Regions from separate parts of the Dyella japonica A8 genome, predicted to be linked through region 1. Evidence: predicted binding sites of a transcription regulator. Region 1 holds the regulator's gene; each other region holds the start of a gene.
What was found. Region 1 encodes FliA, which starts transcription of late flagellar genes. Its sites were predicted from a motif close to TAAAGTTTNNCNNNCNNNGGCCGATAA; they were not measured.
Positions count from the first base shown of each region.

Region 2: a site for FliA is predicted at 983-1,009, ahead of motA (flagellar motor stator protein MotA). Genes of this name have one in related genera too.
Region 3: a site for FliA is predicted at 1,199-1,225, ahead of HY57_RS08500 (methyl-accepting chemotaxis protein). Genes of this name have one in related genera too.

Region 1 covers NZ_CP008884.1:4,375,462-4,377,722, reverse strand. Annotated here, with positions in the region: gene HY57_RS18620 (P-loop NTPase) at 1-590, shown strand, start outside; gene HY57_RS18615 (RNA polymerase sigma factor FliA) at 592-1,368, shown strand; gene cheY (chemotaxis response regulator CheY) at 1,503-1,910, shown strand; gene HY57_RS18605 (protein phosphatase CheZ) at 1,907-2,261, shown strand, end outside.
Region 2 covers NZ_CP008884.1:2,400,110-2,402,370, forward strand. Annotated here, with positions in the region: gene motB (flagellar motor protein MotB) at 1-74, opposite strand, end outside; gene motA (flagellar motor stator protein MotA) at 71-940, opposite strand; gene HY57_RS09975 (methyltransferase family protein) at 1,147-1,593, shown strand; gene HY57_RS09980 (hypothetical protein) at 1,656-1,904, opposite strand; gene HY57_RS09985 (LysR family transcriptional regulator) at 1,942-2,261, opposite strand, start outside.
Region 3 covers NZ_CP008884.1:2,071,824-2,074,084, reverse strand. Annotated here, with positions in the region: gene HY57_RS08510 (ATP-binding cassette domain-containing protein) at 1-337, shown strand, start outside; gene upp (uracil phosphoribosyltransferase) at 370-1,011, shown strand; gene HY57_RS08500 (methyl-accepting chemotaxis protein) at 1,257-2,261, shown strand, end outside.

The DNA of each region.
Region 1 (2,261 bases):
CCGCGCCGCACGGCCTGAAGGTCGTGCCGGCCGGCTCGGGCACGCGCCGGCTTGCCCAGCTCGGTGCCGGCGAGCACGCGGCGGTGATCCGTGCCTTCGACGATCTGATCACGCCGCCGGACTACCTGGTGGTGGATACGGCCGCCGGGTTGTCCGACAACGTGGCGATGTTCGCCGCGGCGGCGGACGACGTGGTGGTGGTGGTGTGCGACGAGCCGGCCTCGCTGACCGATGCCTACGCCTTGCTCAAGGTGCTGAGCCGCGATTTCGGCGTGCGCCGCTTCCGCATGGTGGCGAACATGGTGCGCAACCTGGGCGAGGCCAAGCAGTTGCACCAGAAGCTCGCACGGGTGTGCGACCGCTTCCTGGACGTGGCGCTGGAATTCATGGGGCATGTCCCGCACGACGAACGGCTCAAGCAGGCCATCCGCCGCCAGAGCGCGGTGGTGGATCTGTGGCCGTCGAGCCGTTCGGGGCAGGCATTCAAGCAATTGGCGGGTGCGGTCGATACATGGGGTGAACCCGAGCGACTGGGCCTGGACCGCATCGCCTTTTTCAGCAGGCAGGCCGCAGTAGCGACGGGGTGGTGACATGAGCGTGGCTTCCGAATATCTGCAGCTGCAGCGGCAGAGTGCCGACGAACTGGTTCGCCAGCACGCGCCCCTGGTACGCAGGATCGCCTATCACCTGATGGGTCGCCTGCCGCCCAGCGTGGACGTCAGCGACCTGATTCAGGCCGGCATGATCGGTTTGCTGGAGGCTGCCCGCAATTTCACCACCGGCAAGAACGCGAGCTTCGAGACGTTTGCGGGTATCCGCATCCGTGGCGCGATGCTCGATGAATTGCGGCGCACCGACTGGACCCCACGGTCGGTGCATCGAAAAGTGCGCGAAATGGCGGAGGTCGTTCGTCAGATTGAAATCGAAACCGGTGCGGATGCCGATGACGCCGAAGTGATGCGGCGACTGGGCATGGGTGCCGAGGAATATCACCAGGTGCTGGCGGATGCCGCGAGCGCGCGCCTGCTCAGCCTCTCCGCGCCGGACGACGCGGACGGTGGCGCGGCGTTCGACGTGGTCGACGGCGACAGCCTCAGCCCGGCCGACAGCGTCGAGCACGAAGGCATGCGCGAGGCGCTGGTGGAGGCCATCGGCAGTCTGCCGGAACGCGAGCAGCTGGTGATGTCCCTGTATTACGAGGAAGAGCTGAACCTCAAGGAGATTGGCGCGGTGCTCGGTGTGACGGAGTCGCGCGTGTGCCAGATCCACGGCCAGGCCATCGTGCGCTTGCGTGCGCGCATGAGCGGTTGGCATGAGGGGCAGGCCGAGAGGTCAGCGAAACAACGCAAGGGAACGAAAGGCATGTAACACGGGCGCGATCGCCGGAGCGGAAGAGACGGGCTCTCGGTTCTCGCAGCGCGGCGGCCATCGGGTTGGCGCCCAGTACAAGCAGTCGTTTCAGCAACCACATCTAGCCAAGTGACGCGCAGCGGAGAAAGCGTTTGGACAAGAATATGAAGATCCTCGTGGTGGACGACTTTTCCACCATGCGGCGCATCGTTCGCAACCTGCTGGTCGAGCTCGGTTTCAGCAATACGCTGATCCAGGAAGCCGACGACGGCGAGAACGCGCTGACCATGTTGCGCAACAACGCCTTCGACATGGTCGTGACCGACTGGAACATGCCCAACATGACGGGCATCGACCTGTTGCGCGCCATCCGCGCCGAGCCTTCGCTCAAGGGCATGCCGGTGCTCATGGTCACCGCGGAAAACAACCGCGACCAGATCATCGCCGCCGCGCAGGCGGGCGTGAACGGTTACATCGTCAAGCCGTTCACCGCCGTCACCCTGCAGGAAAAACTCAGCAAGATCTTCGAACGCCTGGCCGCCAGCGGAGCCAACGCATGAACGCACAAGTCTCCCTGCTAGCCGGCGAATCGATGCCGCAGGAACTGCACGATCTTCTCAACAGCACCGACGGTGCTGCCTTCGAACAGGCGCTCGACGTGCTGGTACGCCAGCGCGAGCAGCGCCTGTTCCGCGCCCTGGGCCTGCTGGCCCGCGACCTGCACGATGCCGTGCGCCGCCTGGGCGGCGACCTCGCGCAGGAAGGCGTGCCGGGCAGCGTCGCCGACGCGCGCAAGCACCTGCAGGACGTGCTGGAAATGAGCTCGCAGGCCGCGCACCGCACGCTCGACTTCGCCGAGCGCATGCGCCCGCAGGCCGAGACGCTGGCCGCCAACGCCAGCGCGGTGATCG
Region 2 (2,261 bases), 2.0 Mb from region 1:
CCACCATGGTGGCCGTGCCCCCGCTTCTTCACACGGCGGATGATGATGGGCGCGAGGTCGCCCTGATCGCTCACGTCGCCGCCTTGGCGCGCGGCGCCTTGAGGTGTTCCTCAAGATCCTGGAAGCCCGGCCGCGCATTGGAGGAAAGCGATTTGCGCGCGAACTCCACCGCCACCTTGGGGTTGTAGCCACGCAGATTGGCCAGCAGGGCCACCTTCACGCATTCGAACGCCTTGCCATCTTCCTGCACGCGGTTTTCCATCGCCGAGCCGAGCGGGCCGAGGAAGCCGTAGCAGAGCAGGATGCCGAGGAAGGTGCCCACCAGCGCGCCAGCGATGTGTTCGCCGATGGCTGAGGTGTCGCCGTCGAGCTGCCCCATGGTGGTGACGATGCCGAGCACCGCCGCCACGATGCCGAAGCCGGGCAGCGCATCAGCCAGTTTCGTCACTGCCAGCGCCGGCGCCACGGCTTCGTGGTGGTGCGTTTCCAGTTCCACCTCCAGCAGCTGTTCCAGCTCGTGCGGATTCATGCTGCCTCCCACCATCAGGCGCAGGCAGTCGGTGGTGAATTCGATCAGGTGATGCTCGCGCTGCAGCCGCGGATAAGCGGAGAACAGCGAGCTGGATTGCGGATCTTCGATGTGTTCCTCCACGCCGAGCAGGCCTTCCTTGCGGATCAGGCTGAACAGGTCGTAGAGCATCGACAGCAGGTCGACGTAATCCTGCTTCGTGTACTTGGGGCCCTTCAGCAGGCCGATGGCATCCTGCACGGCACCCTTGACCACCTTGGGCGGGTTGGCCGAAAGAAAGGCGCCCAGCGCGCCGCCGCCGATGATCATCAGTTCATAGGGTTGCCACAAGGCAAGAATCTGCCCGTGCGACAGCACGAAGCCGCCAAACACGCACCCAAGAACCACCACCGCGCCGATGAGGACCAACATGTTCGCTCCATGATACGGAGCTGGTTACTCCGCGCTGAGGTCTTATCGGCGCGGGGGCGGGAAAGTTAAGGAAACAGCTGCACCTTGCAGCAGGCAACAGCGAGCCTCTTGCGCGCCGGGCGAAATGCCATTCCCATGGTGGGGCGGCAAGCCCGGCCATCATGGTGAAGGGGCCGCCCGATGAACATTCAAGGATGAGTCGAACGATGAGGATTCCACCACCCGTCATCGCCGTGACGATGGCCGTGGCGACGGTCATGAGTTCGGGACACATGACGCGCGCATGGCCAGCCAACGGTTATGCGTCGTGCGCAGCCCTTGCGCTGGCCTTGCTTGGCACGGCCGTCGACCTGAGCGCGAAACGACTTTTCGTCAGGCAGGGCACCACGGTGAACCCCATGTCACCCGGCGCCGCGTCGGTCATGGTGAGTACGGGCGCTTACCAGTGGAGCCGCAACCCCATGTACCTGGGCCGGCTCATGCAGCTGCTGGCGCTGGCGTTGTACCTGGCGAGTCCGGTGGGCCTGCTCGGCGTTCCGCTGTTTGCGATCTACCTTGACCGCGTGCAGATCCGGGCGGAGGAGCGTGCGCTGTCGCAGCGCTTTCCGGTGGAGTTCGCCGCGTATCGCCTTCGTGTGCGTCGATGGCTTTGAGGGAGCGGCATGTTCGCGGTGCCTGACAAAGCCATCGGCTCGTCGACGACCACGGCAAGCCCTCAATACTTGAGGTTGAGTTCCGGTATGCGTTCGCGACTGGCCCAGTAGAGGTCCTGGAATTCTTCCTCGGTCAGCTCGTCGGGTGCATAGACGGCGACCGGATCCCACGTGTGATCGGTGGTCTGCGGCTGGCGCGGCCCGGCGCGGAGCGAAAACACGCGGCCATCGCGATCGAGCAGCTCGGGCGCTTCTTCAAGGTGTTCCGTCTGGCTGGTCTTGGCGTCGATCAGGAAAATGGCGGAGATCATGCATGGGTCCTCGTGGGGGTGATGCTTGTACTTGCCTTCATGCGTCGCTGGCGGGCGTTGCGGGTGTCGCTGGGCTTGCTTCGTCCTCGTCGACCGCCAGGCGTTCCGCCAGGAAGTCGATCAGGTGTCGCACCGAAGGCAGCAAGCCGCGGCGGGAGGAAAACACGGCGTGCACCACGCCGACTTTGGGGGTCCACGCCGGCAGCAGTTCCACCACGCTGCCGTTCTTCAATGCGCCGGACACCACCATGCTCGGCAGTTGCACGATGCCGACGCCTTTGGCAGCAGCGGCAAGCAAGGCCAGCATGTCGTCGGTGACCATGCGCGGATCGTGATGAATCGATGCCTTCACGCCCT
Region 3 (2,261 bases), 2.3 Mb from region 1:
CGGGCACACGCCCACCCGCTATCGCGAATACCTCGCCGGCATCGGCCTGCGCGGCGAACGCGCCGACCTTCCCGCGGGCCTGCTGAGCGGCGGCGAACGCGTGAAGCTGGCCCTGCTCGCGCTGGACAGCGCTATCGAACCCTATGATCTGCTGCTGCTCGATGAGCCCGACAGCCATCTCGACCTCGACAGCCGCCAGTTGCTGGAGCAGGCGCTTGCCACTTACCGCGGCACGCTGGTGCTGGTCAGCCATGATCCGGACCTTGTCGCGCAGGCCCGCATCGACAAGGAGCTTCACCTGCACAAACCACTCGCCCCGGTCACGCGGGGTGGGTGACAATCGCGCGACCCAGCAGACAGGTTCTCCCCATGAAGATCGTCGAGGTCCGCCACCCCCTGATCCAGCACAAGCTCGGCCTGATGCGCCGCGCTGGCATCAGCACCAAGGAGTTCCGTGAACTCGCTTCCGAAGTCGCCTCGCTGCTCACCTACGAGGCCACCAAGGATCTGCAAACCGTCGAGCAGTGCATCGAAGGCTGGGCCGGGCCGCTGACCGTGCACCAGATCAAGGGCAAGAAGGTCACCATCGTGCCGGTCCTGCGCGCAGGGCTCGGCATGTTGCCGGGCGTGCTCGACATGATCCCCGCGGCCAAGGTGAGCGTGGTCGGCCTGCAGCGTGACGAGGAAACGCTCAAGCCCATCGCCTACTACGAGAAGCTCACCGGCCGCATGGACGAGCGCATCGCGATCATCGTCGATCCCATGCTCGCCACCGCTGGCACGCTGGTCGCCACCGTGGACATGCTCAAGGCCGCCGGCTGCAAGCGCATCAAGGGCCTGTTCCTGGTCGCTGCGCCGGAGGGTCTCCAGCGCATCGAAGCGGCGCATCCGGACGTGGAAATCTACACCGCGTCCATCGACGAGCGCCTCAACGAGCACGGTTACATCCTGCCTGGCCTCGGCGATGCCGGCGACAAGATCTTCGGCACCAAGCAACTGCCGGCCAGCTGAGCGCCGCCCCGATCAGCGAAAAGCCCCGCCGTCACCGGCGGGGCTTTTTTGTTCCCCGAAGGAATGAGAAGTGCAGCACAAAAGTCACGGAGACGACATCTTCCCGTGCGATCTTTTCTGCATTGCCTCGCCCTCACGATGCATATGTAACAATTTGAATTAAAACTGTTTTTATTGATTTTCCGGCTAAAGTTCCCGTGCGGTGGGCCGACAGCTCTTGCAGTACCCTCACCCCGGATTCCCCCATGTTCAAGCTCTCCAAGCGGATCACCGGACTGACGCTGCGTCAGCGCCTGCTGCTGCGCCTGCTGGCCATCCTCGCGCTGCTGGCCATCACCTGCGTGGCCGGCGTGGTGCAGTTGCGCCGCGCGGACACGCGCATCCAGGGACTGGTCGAAGGCTCGCTCAGCCCGGTGGCGGATCTTGGCCGCGTGCAGAACGACTACAACAGCACCCTGCAGGTGCTGGTGCACGCGGTGATGTCCCAGCTGCCCTCGGCCGTGGAGGACGCACACACGCGCATCCATGCCGACCGCGTCGACGCCGAACGCCACTGGAAAGCCCTGCTGGGCAGCGACCTCGCCAGCGAACAGGCGCAGACGCTGAAGCTCACCACCACGCACCGCGCGGACGCCGACCGCATCATCGACGAGACGCTGACCCTGCTCGATGCGGGCCAGTTCGACATCGCCGGCCTCAAGCTCACCACCGAAGTGCAGCCCGCGTACGAGCCGCTGCAGAGCGACTTCGCCAACCTGTTCCAGGCGGCGCTGGCCAAGGGCAACCAGCAGGTGCAGAGTCAGCATGCGGCGGACCGCGACGGCATGATCCTGCTGCTCGTCCTGCTGAGCGTGGCGTTGATCGTCACTATCGTGATGGATGGCGCGCTGATGCGCTCGCTGATGCAGCGCCTGGCCCGTGCCACGCAGGTGGCCGAACGCATCGCCGCCGGCACCCTGGGCGAAGCCGTGGAAACCGGCGCGAACGACGAACTGGGCAAGCTGTTGCGTGCCCTGGCCTCGATGGATGAGCAGCTCACCCGGGTGCTCACCCAAGTCCGTGCGGGCGCCGCGTCGGTGGGCGATCGCGCCCGCCGCCTCGCGCAGGACAACGATGCGCTCAGCGAGCGCACGCAGGCGCAGGCCGCCAGCCTGGAAGAAACCGCCGCCTCGATGGCACAGATGGCCGACACCGCCACGCAAGGCGCCAGCCACGCCGACGGCGCGGCCACGGCGGCACGCGATGCGCTG